2 linked regions of the Kribbella solani genome follow. The protein of the gene in region 1 interacts with the protein of each later gene in a pairwise test. Links are inferred from orthologs where the notes say so. Each region holds a gene or a part of one and is shown on either strand. Other genes may lie near its edges.

The links.
Region 2: the proteins of rpe (region 1) and eno interact in binary tests that used the Escherichia coli proteins (3 or more experiments, as listed by UniProt). The link is inferred for Kribbella solani from one-to-one orthologs.

The regions. Positions count from the first base shown.
Region 1 is NZ_JACHNF010000001.1:7,725,399-7,733,502, forward strand. What follows is about bases 2,748-5,488. They hold rpe (ribulose-phosphate 3-epimerase), read left to right. Parts: upstream 2,748-3,655; coding sequence 3,656-4,321; downstream 4,322-5,488. Other genes in these bases: HDA44_RS35915 (cobalt-precorrin-6A reductase), read left to right, coding at 2,748-3,384; HDA44_RS35925 (MFS transporter), read right to left, coding at 4,345-5,488. In the rest of the region: HDA44_RS35895 (TIGR03618 family F420-dependent PPOX class oxidoreductase), read left to right, coding at 69-449; precorrin-6y C5,15-methyltransferase (decarboxylating) subunit CbiE, read left to right, coding at 439-1,710; cobM (precorrin-4 C(11)-methyltransferase), read left to right, coding at 1,707-2,447; HDA44_RS35910 (hypothetical protein), read left to right, coding at 2,444-2,635; more of HDA44_RS35915, read left to right, coding at 2,635-2,747; more of HDA44_RS35925, read right to left, coding at 5,489-5,604; HDA44_RS35930 (HAD-IIA family hydrolase), read left to right, coding at 5,640-6,440; HDA44_RS35935 (polysaccharide deacetylase family protein), read right to left, coding at 6,445-7,197; HDA44_RS35940 (polysaccharide deacetylase family protein), read right to left, coding at 7,314-8,048. UniProt on the Escherichia coli protein: Catalyzes the reversible epimerization of D-ribulose 5-phosphate to D-xylulose 5-phosphate.
Region 2 is NZ_JACHNF010000001.1:7,164,355-7,172,512, forward strand. The notes cover bases 3,557-6,351. They hold eno (phosphopyruvate hydratase), read left to right. Parts: upstream 3,557-4,211; coding sequence 4,212-5,492; downstream 5,493-6,351. Other genes in these bases: HDA44_RS33265 (phosphotransferase), read left to right, coding at 3,557-4,052; HDA44_RS33275 (FtsB family cell division protein), read left to right, coding at 5,512-6,153; HDA44_RS33280 (DUF501 domain-containing protein), read left to right, coding at 6,150-6,351. Also shown: mfd (transcription-repair coupling factor), read left to right, coding at 1-554; HDA44_RS33245 (hypothetical protein), read left to right, coding at 593-1,222; HDA44_RS38775 (MazG family protein), read left to right, coding at 1,227-2,246; HDA44_RS33255 (transcriptional regulator), read right to left, coding at 2,247-2,537; HDA44_RS33260 (hypothetical protein), read right to left, coding at 2,534-2,995; more of HDA44_RS33265, read left to right, coding at 3,201-3,556; more of HDA44_RS33280, read left to right, coding at 6,352-6,650; HDA44_RS33285 (Ppx/GppA family phosphatase), read left to right, coding at 6,643-7,683; HDA44_RS33290 (uracil-DNA glycosylase), read left to right, coding at 7,762-8,158. UniProt on the Escherichia coli protein: Catalyzes the reversible conversion of 2-phosphoglycerate (2-PG) into phosphoenolpyruvate (PEP). It is essential for the degradation of carbohydrates via glycolysis.

The sequences.
Region 1 (8,104 bases):
CTGAGGGGTCCAGCGCTCCGCCCCGCCCGGCACCACGCCGGGCGGGGCGGCTTGTCTACGATCGCTGCGTGTTTACTGACCAGCTGGCCGCGTTCTGGAGCGAGCGGCATCTCTGCGTGCTGAGCACGGTCCGGGCCGACGGGACCGTACATGCCACTCCGGTCGGAGCGACCCTGGACGTCGACGCTGGTCTCGTCCGGGTGATCTGCTCCGGGACGTCGTACAAGGCGAGGACGATCCGGCGCCTCGGGGAGGCGGCAGTAGCAGTCACCCAAGTGGACGGCCGCCGCTGGAGCACACTGGAGGGCCGCGCTGTCGTCACCGCCGACCCGTCACGCGTCCACCTGGCCGAACGCCTGTACGCCAAGCGCTACAAAGAGCCCCGGATCAACCCCGAACGCGTCGTAATCGAAATCACCATTACAAAGGCTCTCGGCAATGCCAGCTGACCAAATCACCGTAGTAGGCGTCGGCGCCAACGGCTGGCCCGGCCTGACCCCCGAAGCCCAAACTGCCATCCACAAAGCCGAAGTCCTCATGGGCAGCACCCGCCAACTGGCGCTGATCCCCACAGCTGCAGTACGTGTTGCGTGGCCTTCGCCTTTGTCCGAGGCGCTTCCCCGGTTGCTGAAGGAGTACTCGGGCAAGCAGATCTGCGTACTGGCAAGCGGCGACCCCACGTACCACGGCATCGGCACCACTCTGGTCCGCCTCCTCGGCCCCGACGCCGTCCACGTCATCCCGCACCCGTCGAGCGTCTCCCTCGCCTGCGCCCGCTTGGGCTGGCCCCAGGACCAGATCCAGGTAGTCAGCCTCGTCAAGAACCCGGTCGAGCACCTCCACCCCCACCTGACCCCCGACCGCCGCCTCCTCGTCCTCAGCCGCAACGCCCAAACCCCCGCCGAGGTAGCCCACCTCCTGACAGCCCGCGGCTACGGCGCCAGCCAACTCACCATCCTCGAACAACTGGCCGCCCCCACCGAACGCATCCGCACCACCCCCGCCACCAACTGGCCCACCACACTCGCCGGCCTCTCCGCCGACCGCGCCACTCCCGCGACCCCCGCCACCTCCGCGCTGCCTCTTGGCTGGTCGGACCCGATCGACCCGCTGAACGTCATCGCCATCCACACCCCAGCCGACGCCCCGGTGCTTTCCACTTCACCCGGTCTGCCCGACGACGTGTACGAAAACGACGGCCAGCTCACAAAGCGCGAGGTACGCGCGGTAACCCTCTCCCGCCTGGCCCCGGTCCCCGGCCAACTGCTCTGGGACATCGGCGGCGGCGCCGGCAGCATCGCGATCGAATGGTCGCGGCACCACCCGTCCTGCCGCGCGATCGCCATCGAACGCGATCCCGCCCGCGCCGACCGCCTCGCCCGCAACGCCACCAACCTCGGCGTACCAGTCACCACCGTCGCCGGCGCCGCGCCCACCGCCCTCGCCGATCTCGAACCGCCACACGCCATCTTCATCGGCGGCGGCGCGACCGCCGCCGGCATGATCGAGGCCTGCTGGACCGCCCTCCGCCCCGGCGGCCGCCTTGTCACCAACAGCGTCACCCTGGAGACCGACGCGCTGATCACCCAGTGGCACACCCGGTACGGCGGCGACCTGATCCGCCTCGAAGTCCACCGGGCCGCCCCACTCGGCACCATGACCGCCTGGCGCCCCAGCCTCCCCGTAACCATCTGGAGCGTGACCAAGTGACCGTTCACTTCATCGGTGCTGGTCCGGGCGCCGCCGATCTGATCACCGTACGCGGGCGTGACCTGATCGCCGCTGCACCCGTCTGCCTGTACGCCGGCGCGCTCGTACCCACCGAACTGCTCGACCACTGCCCACCCGGCGCCCGCAAGGTCGACACCGCCGCGCTCACCCTCGACGAGATCATCGCCGAACTCGCCGCCGCCCACACCGCCGGCCAGGACGTCGCCCGCCTGCACTCCGGCGACCCGTCCGTCTTCAGCGCGATGGCCGAGCAACTGCGCCGCCTCGACGCGCTCGGCATTCCGTACGACGTGACCCCCGGCGTACCCGCGTACGCCGCGGCCGCCGCCACGCTCAACCGCGAACTCACCGTTCCGGAAGTCGGCCAAACCGTCATCCTGACCCGGATCAGCGGCAGCGCCAGCGCGATGCCGGCCGGTGAGGACCTGGCTACCCTCGGCGCCGCGAAGGCAACGATCGTCCTGCACCTGGCCGTGCAGCAGATCGACCGGGTCGTCGAAGAACTCCGCCCGCACTACGGCCCCACCTGCCCGGTTGCCGTCGTAGCCCGAGCCTCCCGCCCCGACGAACAGATCCTCCGCGGCACCCTCGCCGACATAGCCGACCAGGTGAAAACAGCCGAGATCCGCCGCACCGCGGTAATCATCATCGGCCAAACCCTCACCGCCAAGACCTTCCGAGACAGCCACCTCTACTCCGCAACCCGCAGCCGATGATCCCCATCGCAGCCCTCGCCCCCACCCGCCATGCGATGCCGTCCACCACCCGCCATGCGATGCCGTCCACCACCCACCTCGCGGTGCGTTCCTCCGCCCGCTGCGTGGTGCTGTCCGCCGGCGACCTCGCGGGGTACCTGAGGCGGCACCTGCTGGTGGAGTCCGATCAGGTGGAGGGGGAATGGTGATGCGGGTTCTGTTGCTCGGTGGTACGGGTGAGGGCCGCGCGTTGGCTCAACTGTTAGTTGCCGGCGGCATCGACGTGATCTCGTCACTGGCCGGCCGCACCACCGACGCGCGCCTACCGGTTGGCACCGTCCGCACCGGTGGCTTTGGTGGTGCCGACGGACTGACTGACTGGCTGCGTACCAACCCGGTGGACGCGATCATCGACGCCACCCACCCGTTCGCCACCTCGATCACTGCCAACGCAACCGAGGCCGCCGCCGCAACTGGCACCAGGCACCTCATCCTTCGCCGCCCCGGCTGGACCCCCACCACTGGCGACACCTGGCACTGGGCCGAAACCCACAACCAAGCCGCCACCCTCCTCCCAACCCTCGGCACCCGCCCCTTCCTCACCATCGGCCGCCAAAACCTCCCCGCCTTCGCTCCGACCACCCACGCCACCCCGGTTACTGCTCAGCCGTGGGTTCTTGCCAGGTGTGTTGATCCACCGGAACCGCCACCGACCTGGTGCACCCTGCTGCTCGCCCGCGGTCCGTTCACGCATGCCGACGAGCTGGCGATCCTTCGCGAACATCGCATCGACCTCCTCGTCACCAAGGACAGCGGCGGCCCAGCCACAGCACCCAAACTGAAAGCCGCCCGGCAGCTCCGTATCCCGGTCCTGATCATCCGCCGCCCACCCCTGCCGCGTGACGCACAAAGCGTCCCGTCCCCCGAAGCCGCCCTCGCCTGGACGCTACGCACTTAGTCCACCCACCCCCGCCGACATCCACCCCCGCCGACGTCTGCCCGGCCGACGTCCGCCCGGCTGGCTCCGGCAGGTCGTTTGGGTGGTGAACCCCTGATCTTGCGTGTTCACCACCCGCATGAGGGCTGTGAACGGCCAACTTCAGACGTTCACCACTCAAATGACCGGCCGGTGCGTGGAGGTCGGCTGGTGTGTGGAGGTTGGTTGGTGTGTGGAGGTTGGTTGGGGACCGCGTGGGGTGGGGTGGGTGGTGGCTCGATAGATTGTCCGTATGGGGATTCAGATTGCGCCGAGCATCCTGTCGGCTGATTTCGCTCGGCTGGCTGAGGAAGCGGCGGCGGTGTCGAACGCGGACTGGCTGCATGTCGACGTGATGGACAACCACTTCGTGCCGAATCTGACCCTCGGGATGCCGGTGGTCGAGTCGCTGGCGAAGGCTGCCGACACTCCGCTCGACTGTCACCTGATGATCGAGGACCCGGACCGCTGGGCGCCCGGGTACGTCGAGGCGGGCGCGTCCAGTGTCACGTTCCACGTCGAGGCCTGCCGCGCGCCGATCCGTACCGCCCGGGAGATCCGCGCCAAGGGCGCCCGCGCCGCGATGGCGCTGCGACCTGCCACCCCGATCGAGCCGTACGAGGATCTGCTGCCCGAGCTCGACATGATCCTGATCATGACCGTCGAGCCGGGTTTCGGCGGCCAGAAGTTCCTCGACGTCTGCGTGCCGAAGATCCGGCGTACGCGGCAGCTGCTCGACAAGCACGGGCTGGATCTGTGGATCGAGATCGACGGCGGCATCTCGGCGGACACGATCGAGCAGTGTGCCGAGGCCGGCGCCGACGTGTTCGTGGCCGGCTCTGCCGTGTACGCGGCCGACGACCCGAACGCGATGGTCGACCGGCTACGCGGTCTCGCCGAGAAGGTCACCGACCGCTGAGAGGGTGTTTGGGAGCTCTACGCCTACTGCGGGGCACTCGGCACGGCACCTCGCGCCGAGCACCTCCTCGCTACGGCGCAGAGTTCCAAGACACCCTCTGGCTCCGGCGCGGGCGCCTGCTCCGGCGGTACCCGCACCAGCAGTACGGTCGACACGGCCGCGAGTACAGCGGCGAGCAACCACACGTACCGTACGCCGAACGCATCGATCAGCGCGCCGGACGCCGCGGCACCGATCGCCGAACCGACGGTCGCCATGCTCGACATCCAGCCGAACATCTCGGTCCGGGCGTTGTCCGGCGTCAACGCGCCCAGCCGCCCGTACAGCGCACCGATAGCCGGCGCCAACGTCAGCCCGGACATCGCCAGCGCGATGCCGAGCGACAGCGACGACCAGGTCGCGAACACACACAGCAGCATCCCGGCAGTGACCAGCGCGGCCCGGCGCCACAGGTACGACGGACGCCGTCCGGGCAAGGCGCCGGCGATCGCGCCACCGACCAGACTGCCGAACGCCCAAACGGCCTCGAGGACGCCCGCGATCAAGCGCTGACCGTGCCCGTCGGCGTACGCGACGATGGCCAGCGAGATCCCGCTGAACGACATGATCCACAGGCCGAACGCGAGGATCAGCGGTAACCGATGCCGATGCCAGAGCAACTGCCTCGCACTCAACCGTGCGGCGGTGTGGCTGCCGTGGGGGAGCGGCTTGGGTTGTCGAAGCGCATACCACCAGATGAAGACAGCCGACATCGCCGCCGCGAGCAGCACCCCGAGCCGTGGGCTGGCGACGCTGACCGCCGTCGCGCCGAGCATCGGCCCGGCCATGAACAACAACTCCTGCGCGGTCGCGTCGACCGAGTACGCCGTCCGGAGCGCGGGACCGGCCATGACCCGCGGCCAGGCAGCGCGCAACGTCTGCGACACCGGCGGCACGAACGCACCGGCCAGCACCGCGAGCACGGGTAGCAGCCGGAACAGTGCGCCTGGCAGGAGCGCGATCCCGAGCAGCATCACGCTCCACGCGATCCCGGTCACCAGCAGTACGCCGCGAGGTCCGCGACGGTCGGCTGTCCGTGACCAGAGCGGCCCGGCGAGCGCCGTACCGACCGCATAAGAGCCCGCGACGACGCCGGCCCAGCGGAACGAGCCGCTCGCATCCTTCGCCAGGAACGCGATCGGCACCGTCGTCGCCAGCATCGGCAGGCGCGCGAGCAACGACGACACCAGGAGTGTCGTCACGCCCTGTGTCCGCCACAACGCACGGTAGCCGGCCAGTTCCATGACCGCAGTCTTCCCGATGGCACCGACAATTTACGATGGGTTATGTGACCGAGCCCAAACCGGTGGAGAGCTGGTTGACGGATATGGACGGCGTGCTGGTGCACGAGGAGCGCGCCATCACCGGAGCGAGCGAGTTCATCGCCGCGCTGGAGTCGTCCGGCCGGAAGTTCCTGGTGCTGACCAACAACTCGATCTTCACCCCGCGCGACCTCCGGGCCCGGCTGCTGGCCACCGGGATCGACATCCCGGAGACGGCGATCTGGACCAGTGCGCTCGCGACCGCGCAGTTCCTCGACGACCAGCGTCCCGGCGGCACGGCGTACGTGATCGGCGAGGCCGGTCTGACCACGGCGCTGCACGAGGTCGGGTACGTGCTGACCGAGCGCGATCCCGACTACGTCGTCCTCGGCGAGACCCGGACGTACTCGTTCGAGGCGATCACCAAGGCGATCCGGCTGATCTCCGACGGGGCCCGGTTCATCGCCACGAACCCGGACCCGACCGGCCCGTCCACCGAGGGACCACTGCCCGCGACCGGCTCGGTGGCCGCCCTGATCACCCGCGCGACCGGGGTCGCGCCGTACTTCGTCGGCAAACCGAACCCACTGATGATGCGCAGCGCGCTGAACCAGATCGAGGCGCACTCCGAGACCACGGTGATGATCGGCGACCGGATGGACACCGACATCATCAGCGGTCTGGAAGCCGGCCTGCGGACCATCCTCGTGCTGTCCGGTTCGACCGGAGGGCACGAGGTGGAGCGCTTCCCGTACCGGCCGACCAGGGTGGTCGAGTCGATCGCCGACGTCGTACCGCTGGTCAGCGCGCTGTCCTAGCCGCTCAGCTCTTGCAGCTCAGCGTTCGGAACCCGTAGCCCTGCGCCTTCAGGCTCTTCAGGATGGCCGGCAGTGCTGCCACGGTCTGGTTACGGTTGCCGCCGCCGTCGTGCATCAGGATCACCGACCCGTTGTGTACGTTCTTCAGCACCCGCTGCACGATCGCCGTCGCACCCGGTTTGGTCCAGTCCCGCGAGTCGACGGTCCACACCACCAGGTCCTTGCCCATCGCCTTGGCACGCTGGCGTACGGCCGCGCTGACGCCTCCGTAGGGCGGTCGCAAACACGCCGGCGTACTCCCGGTCTGGGCCTGGATCGCCTGGTCGGTCGACCCGACCTGCTGCTGGAACCCGGCCGGGCTGAGCTTGCGCAGATCGGCGTGCGACCAGGTGTGGTTCTGCACGCTGTGACCGGCCTGGTGGACCTTCTTGGTGAGTTCAGGGTGCTTGCGGACGTTCTCACCGACCTCGAAGAACGTCGCCTTCGCCTCGTACGCGGCCAGGATTCCGAGCACCTTCGGGGTGTACTCGGCGTCCGGACCGTCGTCGAAGGTCAGCACCACGTACTTCGCCGGCAGCGGCGTCGTACTGGGCGTCACCGCGGCCGGCGCTTTCGGGTCCGCGGCCGCGCCGGGCGCGTTCGGACCGGCCGGCGACTTCGCGGCAGCGACGACGACGATGCCGATCACGGTGCTCACCACCAGCATCATCGCCAGGCCGACCATCCGGTTCCCGGCACGCGTCAAACGTACGTCCATGGTCCCCCCAGGGCGGTGGGTGGTTCACATCCTCACGGGTCAACCCTGGGGCAGCCGGCGCCGAAAGCCAGCGCCCACGCCGCTGCCGCGGCCACGAGTCACGGATACCGGACGCGCTACGTACACGACATCGTGGTGAACCCGAACCCTCTGGCCTTCAATGTCCGGAGGATGGTGGGAAGCGCGGCCACGGTCTGACTGCGGTTACCGCCGCCGTCGTGCATCAGGATCACGGAGCCGTTGTGTACGTTCGCCAGCGCCCGACGGACGATCACCGACGTACCGGGCCGGGACCAGTCGCGGGTGTCGATGGTCCACAACCGGATCTTCTTGCCTAGCGCGGCGGCCCGCCGGGTGACCTGCTTGTTGGTGCTGCCGTCCGGCGGCCGGAGACAGCTCGGCGTGTAGCCCAGCTGGGCCCGGATGTACCGATCGGTTTTCTGCACCTGGGACCTGAACACGGCAGCGGAGACGTGCCGGAGATCCGGATGCGACCACGTGTGGTTCTGCACGCTGTTGGCCTGCTGGTACACCTGGCGGGTCAGGTACGGGTAGCGGGCGACGTTCTGCCCGATCTCGAAGAACGTGGCCCGCGCCCCGTACGCGCGCAGGATCTTCAGCACCTGCGGCGTGTACGTGCTGGGGCCGTCGTCGAAGGTGAGATAGACGTACTTGCGGGCAGCCTGCGCCGCCGCGACCGAACTGACGGGTTTGCTGGTCGCCGCGGCGGTCTTGCCGCGCGGCGTGGCCGCCAGCGCGAGACCGGCCGCGACCAACCCGATCGCGACGACGCCGATGATGAACCGGCGGGACCACAGCGCGCTTGCCAGTGCTCGGCGGTCCACAGACATCGCTACCCCCAGGTGTAGCCGGCTCTGGAACTGGGTCCCTTCCATCGTGCGCCTCG
Region 2 (8,158 bases), 560 kb from region 1 along the record:
CGGACGTCGGATTCGACCTGTACGTCCGGCTGGTCGGCGAGGCGGTCGCGGAGTACCGCGGCGACACCCAGGCCGAAGAGCCCGAGGTCAAGATCGAGCTGCCGATCGACGCGCATCTGCCGCACGACTACATCCCGTCCCAGCGGCTCCGGCTCGAGATGTACCAGCGGCTGGCGGCCGTACGCGACGCGGACGCGATCGCCGAGCTGGTGGAGGAGCTGCACGATCGGTACGGCGACATCCCGGCGGCCGTACTGAACCTGATCGAGGTGGCGAAGTTCCGCAACCACGCCCGCCGGGCCGGTCTGCACGACGTCACTCTGCAGGGGAACCTGATCCGTTTCGGGCCGGTCGAGCTGCCTGATTCGAAGGTGCTCCGGCTGAACAGGCTGTACCCGAAGAGTCTGGTGAAGCCGCAACTGCATACCATTCTGGTGCCACGACCTGCCACCAGGCCGATCGGCGGTCAGCCGCTCCGCGACCAGGAGTTGCTGCAGTGGTGCACCCGGTTGATCGACGACGTGATCGCCGAACCGATCGGAGTACCGGCGTGAACCTGACGACACACAGCGTGACTAGGCGAGGAGATTCGGTGAGCAGAGGGCGGAAGCTTGGGGCTCTCGGTGCGGCGGTGGCCACGGTGCTGCTGGCCGGCGGCTGCGCGGCGGGTACGCACCCGGGCGCGGCGGCCATGGTCGGCGGCACCGAGATCAGCATCGGCGACGTCGACAAGACCGCGCAGGCGGTGACCGCTGCGCTGGGGAAGAAGTACGACACCGCGTCCGCGCTGAGCGACATGGTCAGCAACGTGCTGGTCGAGAAGGTACAGCAGCAGAAGTCGATCACGGTCACCCCGGCCGAGACCGCGGTGGCGGCGAAGGCAGTCGTCGGCGGCGACCAGCAGACGTACGAGAAGTTCCAGGCCGACTCGGTCGCGCGGGACTTCCTCAACCAGGTCGGCACCGCCGCGATCGTCACCGCCAAGCTCGGCGGCGGCACCGTCGAGGACCTGCAGAACCAGGCCAAGCTGCAGCAAGGCAGCGTGGCCCTGCGGGACGCCATGAAGAACGTCGACGTCACGATCGCGCCGCGCTTCGGGCAGTGGACCGACGGGCGGATCGACAGCGCGGTCTCCGGATCGCTGTCGGTGCTGTCGCCGCAGACGGCCGCGCAGCAGAAGGCCGCTCAGCAACAGCAGCAGCCGCAGCAGGGTCAGGGCTGATCCGTTGAGCGCGAGTGAGGTCGGTGGGATCAAGGTCGTCCTGACCAGCCCCCGGGTGGCCCCAGGGCTGCTCACTCGCGCTACCTGGCAGCCGCTGGAAGCCGCCGACGAGATCGCCGCGTCCGGCGGTCCGGACCGGCCTGACGTCCAGGCGGTGATCGGCTCGGGTCTGCCGGTCACGCAGGTCGAGGGCGACGCCACGGCCGCGTGGACCTGGCTGACGGCAGCCGCCCGTACGGGCCGCCAGGCCGTCTGGCTGACCGCCGACGACGGCGACCCAGCCCTACGCCACCTCATCGCCGACGCGCGCATCCGCGACCCGCAGGCGCCCTACGACGTCGAGATCCTGCACGGGTCGTACGACGTACCGGGTGCTCGGCTGATCGATCTGGTCCGGGTGATGGATCGCCTGCGGCGGAACTGCCCCTGGGACCAGGAGCAGACCCACGAGAGCCTCGCGAAGTACCTGCTCGAGGAGACGTACGAAACCCTCGAAGCGATCGACACCGGCGACGCCGAGCACCTCCGCGAGGAGCTTGGCGATCTGTTGCTGCAGGTCGCGTTCCACTCGCGGATCGCCGAGGACCGTGTCACCGGGGACGACGATGCCGAGGGTGGTGGGTTCACCATCGACGACGTTGCCGCCGGGATTGTCGAGAAGCTGATCCGCCGGCACCCGCACGTGTTCGGCAGCGTGGATGCCGCGGACGCGGCGGCCGTCGAGGCCAACTGGGAAGCGATCAAGGCGACCGAGAAACAACGCACCTCGGTCCTTGAAGGCATCCCGCTCGCCCTGCCCGCGCTGGCCCTCGCCGACAAAGTACTGGGCCGGGCCGCCAAAGTTCTCCCCGCCGACACCGAGCAGCTCGCTGAACCCGAACCGGTGGACGAGACCGAGCGGGTCGGGCAACAACTGCTGGCAATCGTCCGCGAGGCCCGCGCCTCCGGCGTCGACGCCGAACAGGCACTACGCACCACCATCCAGCACCTGACAACAGAAATCCGCGCCGCCGAAGGCTCTTAGCTACTGCGGTCCGTCGAGGAGGTTGCGGAGGGCGTCGCGGTGGGTTGTGTAGGCCTGCTGCCCAGTCTTCGTCATCCGGTACGTGGTGGTTGCTCCGCGTCCGTGACCACTCTTCGTCGTCGCCACGTACCCGGCCGCTTCCAGCGCCGACATGTGCTTCGACAGGTCCGAGTCGGCCACGCCCAGATAGTCCTTCAGGAACTTGAACGTGACGGTCGTCGCATTCGCCAGCACCGCCATCGCGGCCAGCCGTTTCGGCGCGTGGATGACCGGGTCGAGTCCGTCGATCACCCGAGCCGCTCCCGTACCTTCGCCGCCGCGATCGCGTACCGGCGCTCGTAGTACCAGATCCCGGCCGTCACCAGTACGAACCCGGTCCCGGCCGCGACCGGTACGCCACCCAGCCACCAGACCGCAGCGACGACCAGCACGATCACCGGGAGGGTCAGGAAGTACCCCTTCCACAGCCGCCCGATCTCCCGCGGCGGCCGGCCCCGCCCCGGGAACGGCATCGCGCCGTGCCGTCGCTGCATCCAGTTCAGGAAGCCCAGTTCGAGCGCCAGCAGAATCGCCAGCGACGCGAAGAACAGCGCCGAGTTCTCCCGCCACCACGTGAACGTCCCGATCATCCCGGCCACCCACGCCCCGACCACCGGCGGATACCACCACGCCGTCTTCGGGTAACTGACATACGGCGCCGCCTCGGCCCGCTCGATGATCCGCAGCTGCTCCCCAGCATCACTTTCCATACCGGAAAGCTACCCCATAACTTTCCACTTCCGCAAGTAGAAAGTTATCGGATCGTGTGCCGAAGGACAGGTAGTGGTGGGCCGAGAGGTAGTGCACCTGAGCGTGAAGTGGTCCGCGTGTACGGCGTCTCGGAGGTGTACTACCTGTCGTTAGGTACAGCGATATTTGGATGCGGGGCGGCTGCTGGGCTGGGACCGTGGGCGGGTGGATGTTGCTGGGGTGCTGCGGGAGCGGTGGGATCTGAAGGCGGCGCGGCTGGAGGTGCTGACCGGCGGGATGAACTCGGCAACCTGGCTGGCGTCGTCGGAGGGCGACGCGTGGCGCGTAGTGGTGAAGTCCGTGGATGTGGATGACGCGTCGTTCGGGCCGGGTCTCGAGTTGGCGGTGCGGCTGGATGATGCGGGCGTGGTGAGCGGTCGGCCATGGTCCAGCAAGGGCGGCCGGCTCGTTGAGCGGGCCGACGATCGGCAGGTCGCCGTCCTGGAGTACGTCAGTGGCGAAGAACTGGGAAAGACCGCCGCGGACCGGACCTCGATCGGGGACCTGCTCGGCCGCGTACACACGATCGCCGCCGTCGAAACCGGTGACCTGCAGGACTGGCTGCGCGTACTGATGCCGTTCGACGACTATCTGGATCTGGAGCCGTGGATTCGGCCGGCGGTCGCGGACGCGATCGCCCGGGCCACGGCGCTGGGCGAGACCTGGGCCTGGCTGCACGGGGACGCGGCCAGGGAGGCGTTTCGGCGGCAGCCGGACGGCAGTGTCGCGCTGATCGACTGGGGGAGTGCGCTACCCGGCCCGATTCTGTACGACGTCGCCTCCGCGGTGATGTACGCCGACGGGTCACCCGAGCACGTCGTGGCCGCGTACGTTCGCCGGCGACCTGATCTCGCCGGCGAGCTCGCCCGCGGGCTGGACGCTTTCCTGCACGTTCGCTGGGCCGTTCAGGCCGGCTACTTCGCGTGGCGGATCGGGAACAACGTGCTGACCGGGATCAGCGATGAAAGCGAGAACCGGAAGGGCCTGGCCGACGCCCGTCGGGCCTTTGGCGGGTAGCCGGATTCGGCTGATTTGCAGGCGATCCGGGGGTCCACGGGGTGTTGCTGACGCCGGAGGTACCGCGGGGTGGGATCGTTGGGGTGACGCGGTCCACTGGGTGGGGTGGTCTGGAGGCTAGGCTCAGCACGATTCGTCATCGAGAACTTGGGAGTCAATGTGGCCACCATCGAGGCCGTCGGCGCCCGCGAGATCCTCGACTCGCGCGGCAACCCCACTGTCGAGGTCGAGGTTCTGCTCGACGACGACACCGTCGCCCGGGCAGCGGTCCCGTCCGGCGCGTCCACCGGTCAGTTCGAGGCCGTCGAGCTGCGGGACGGCGACAAGGACCGGTACGGCGGCAAGGGCGTGCAGAAGGCCGTCACCGCGATCCTTGAAGACATCGACAAGGAGATCGTCGGGTACGACGTACACGAGCAGCGGCTGATCGACCACGCGCTGCTCGACCTGGACGGCACCCCGAACAAGGCAAAACTGGGCGCGAACGCGATCCTCGGCGTCAGCCTCGCCGTCGCCAAGGCGGCCGCGGAGAGCTCCGGCCTGCCGCTGTTCCGCTACGTCGGCGGCCCGAACGCGCACGTCCTGCCGGTGCCGATGATGAACATCCTGAACGGCGGCGCGCACGCGGACAGCAACGTCGACGTGCAGGAGTTCATGATCGCCCCGATCGGTGCCGCCACGTACGGCGAGGCGCTGATGCAGGGCGCGACCGTCTACCACGCGCTGAAGGCGGTGCTGAAGGAGCGCGGCCTGTCCACCGGTCTCGGCGACGAGGGCGGTTTCGCGCCGAACCTGGAGAGCAACCGGGCCGCGCTGGACCTGATCGCGGTCGCGGTCGAGAAGACCGGGCTGCAGCTCGGCAAGGACATCGCGCTGGCGATGGACGTCGCCGCGAGCGAGTTCTTCACCGAGGGCGTGTACGCGTTCGAGGGCGGCAAGAAGTCCGCGGACGAGATGATCGCCTACTACGCCGACCTGGTCGCGTCGTACCCGATCGTCTCGATCGAGGACCCGCTGAACGAGGACGACTGGGCCGGCTGGCAGGGCATCACCGGTGAGCTCGGCAGCAAGATCCAGCTGGTCGGCGACGACCTGTTCGTCACCAACGTCGAGCGGCTGCAGCGCGGCATCGACGAGAAGTCGGCGAACAGCCTGCTGGTCAAGGTGAACCAGATCGGCTCGCTGACCGAGACCCTGGACGCCGTCGACCTGGCCCACCGCAACGGCTTCAGCTGCATGATGAGCCACCGTTCCGGTGAGACCGAGGACACCACGATCGCCGACCTCGCGGTCGCGACCAACTGCGGTCAGATCAAGTCCGGCGCGCCGGCCCGGTCGGACCGTACCGCCAAGTACAACCAGTTGCTCCGGATCGAGGAGGAGCTCGACGACGCGGCGACGTACGCCGGTCGTTCGGCCTTCCCGCGGTACCAGGGCTGATTTCAGGGGGTCGCAAGGCATGCCGTCCCGTCGGGATACCGGTGCACGACCCGGCTCGCGTCCGTCGAGCCGGACCCAGTCGCGTCCGCAGCGCAATGCCTTCGGCCCCGCCCCGACCCGCCCCGCCCGGCGGGGCGACCAGCCCAAGCGGCGTACGACGGGTGCCGCGGCCGGTCCGGCGCGCACCCGCGGGTCGCGCAACCTGACCGGCCGGGCGGCCGTCGTGCTGCTCGTACTCGGCGCGCTGATCGTGTCGTACGCGCAGAGCCTGCGGGTGTGGTTCGACCAGCACCAGCAGGTCAGCGCGCTGAACCAGGAGATCCGCGACCGGGAGAAACGGGTCGCGGAGCTGAACGACGAGATCGCCCGCTGGGACGACGACGCGTACGTGAAGGCGCAGGCGCGGCAGCGGCTCGGCTGGGTGATGCCGGGTGAGGTCGGCTACCGGGTGATCGGCGCGGACGGGAAGCCGGTCGGCGCCCCGCCGGAGCCGTCGGCGCCGTCCGACGGTGCGGCCGAGACGCAGAAGCCGACCTGGTACACGAAGCTGTGGGGCAGCGTCGAGGGCGCCGGCAAACCACCGGCGGCGGCGACCCCGCCGGCCCGGACCCAACCCACCCCGAAGACGATCCTGACGCCGCCGCCTAAGGTAACCAGGTGAGCGTCAGTCCTTCCGGCCAGGTCAGCCCTTCGGATCAAGAAGCAGTCAGCAAGCAGCTCGGGCGTACCGCGCGGGGGATCCGTTCGATCGCGCACCGGTGCACCTGCGGTCTCCCCGATGTGGTCGAGACCGAGCCGCGGTTGCCGGACGGTACGCCGTTCCCGACCACGTACTACGTCACCTGCCCGCGACTCGCGTCCGCGATCGGAACGCTGGAGTCGTCCGGGCTGATGAAGGACATGACCGACCGGTTGGCGGATGACCCGGAGCTGGCCGAGCGGTACCGGGGCGCACATGAGGCGTACCTGGCGCACCGCGAGTCGATCGACCACGTCGCGGAGATCAGCGGGATCTCCGCGGGTGGGATGCCGACGCGGGTGAAGTGCTTGCATGTGCTCGCCGGTCATTCGCTGGCCGCCGGGCGCGGGGTGAACCCGCTGGGCGACGAAACCCTCGACGCCCTGGAGGACTGGGGCCGCCGAGGTCCGTGTGTCTGAGGACGTCACCAGAGTCGCGGCAATCGACTGCGGTACGAACTCGATCCGCCTGCTGATCGCCGATGTGCGCGCTGGCCAACTTACCGAGGTTGATCGGCGGATGATGATTGTGCGGCTCGGTCAGGGGGTGGATGCGACTGGCGCGTTCGCTCCCGAGGCGCTGGAGCGGGTTTTCCGGGCCGCCGACGAGTACGCCGAGGTGATCCGCTCCACCGGCGCCACCCGCGTACGCTTCGTCGCCACCTCAGCCGCCCGCGACGTCAGCAACCGCGACGCCTTCCTCGAAGGAATCCAGTCCCGCCTCGGCACCACCCCCGAAATCATCACCGGCCCCCAAGAAGCCCACCTAACCTTCCAGGGCGCCACCCAGTCGCTCCCCGCCCTGACCCCGACATCCGGCGCCGCTGGTGAGCCGGTAGTACCCGGGCCATACCTGGTAGCCGACATCGGCGGCGGCTCAACCGAACTGATCCTCGGCAACTCCACTCCCACCGCCCGCACCGCCTCAGCCGACCGCGCCTCCGCCGACCGCCCCGCGTACGCCGACCGGCGTCGCGCTGGTGCGTCGGGCGTCATCGCCGCCGAGTCGCTTGACCTCGGCTCTGTCCGGCTCACCGAGCGTCATGTCACCACCGACCCGACCAACCCCGCCGAGCTCGCCGCGATCGCCCGCGACATCGACGCCCTGCTCGACCACACCACAGTCCCCATCGCCGACGCCCGCGCCCTGGTCGCCGTAGCCGGCACCGCGACCACCGTCGCCGCGGTCGCCCTCAACCTCCCCGAGTACGACCGCGCCGCCGTACACCACGCCCAACTATCAGCCGACGCCCTCCGCGCCGCCACCACCTGGCTGACCACCACCACCCGCGCCGACCGCGCCGCCGTACGCTCCATCCACCCCGGCCGGGTTGACGTCATCGGCGCCGGCGCCCTCATCCTCCAACACCTCTTCGACCGCCTCCCCATCACCACCCTCACCATCTCCGAACACGACATCCTCGACGGCGTAGCCCTCTCCCTGGCGGACTGACGGGTTGTTTCACCACTGACCGGTTGTAGTAGGTCACCGGTGAAACAAATGGCCAGCGGTAGTCTCTAGTCTGGGGCTATGGAGCTGCCGCATCCGTTGACTGGGGAGTTGTTTGGTAGTCCGGTGCCGCCGGGGGCTGGGTGGCCGGGGGATCCGGCGGTGCGGGGTACTCGGGTTGCGCGCGATGCGGATGAGGTTGTGCGGTTGGCGCGGACCGGGGAACTGCATGAGCTTGATGCTCGGGTTTCGGTTTGCCGTGCTTGTCCGCGGCTGGTGGAGTGGCGGGAGGATGTTGCCGTCAGCAAGCGGAAGTCGTTCGCGGATCAGCCGTACTGGGGCCGTCCGATTCCCGGGTGGGGTGCCGACGAGCCGCGGATTCTGATCGCCGGCCTGGCTCCGGCGGCGAACGGTGGGAACCGGACCGGCCGTGTCTTCACCGGGGACCGCTCCGGCGACTGGCTGTTCGCGAGCCTGT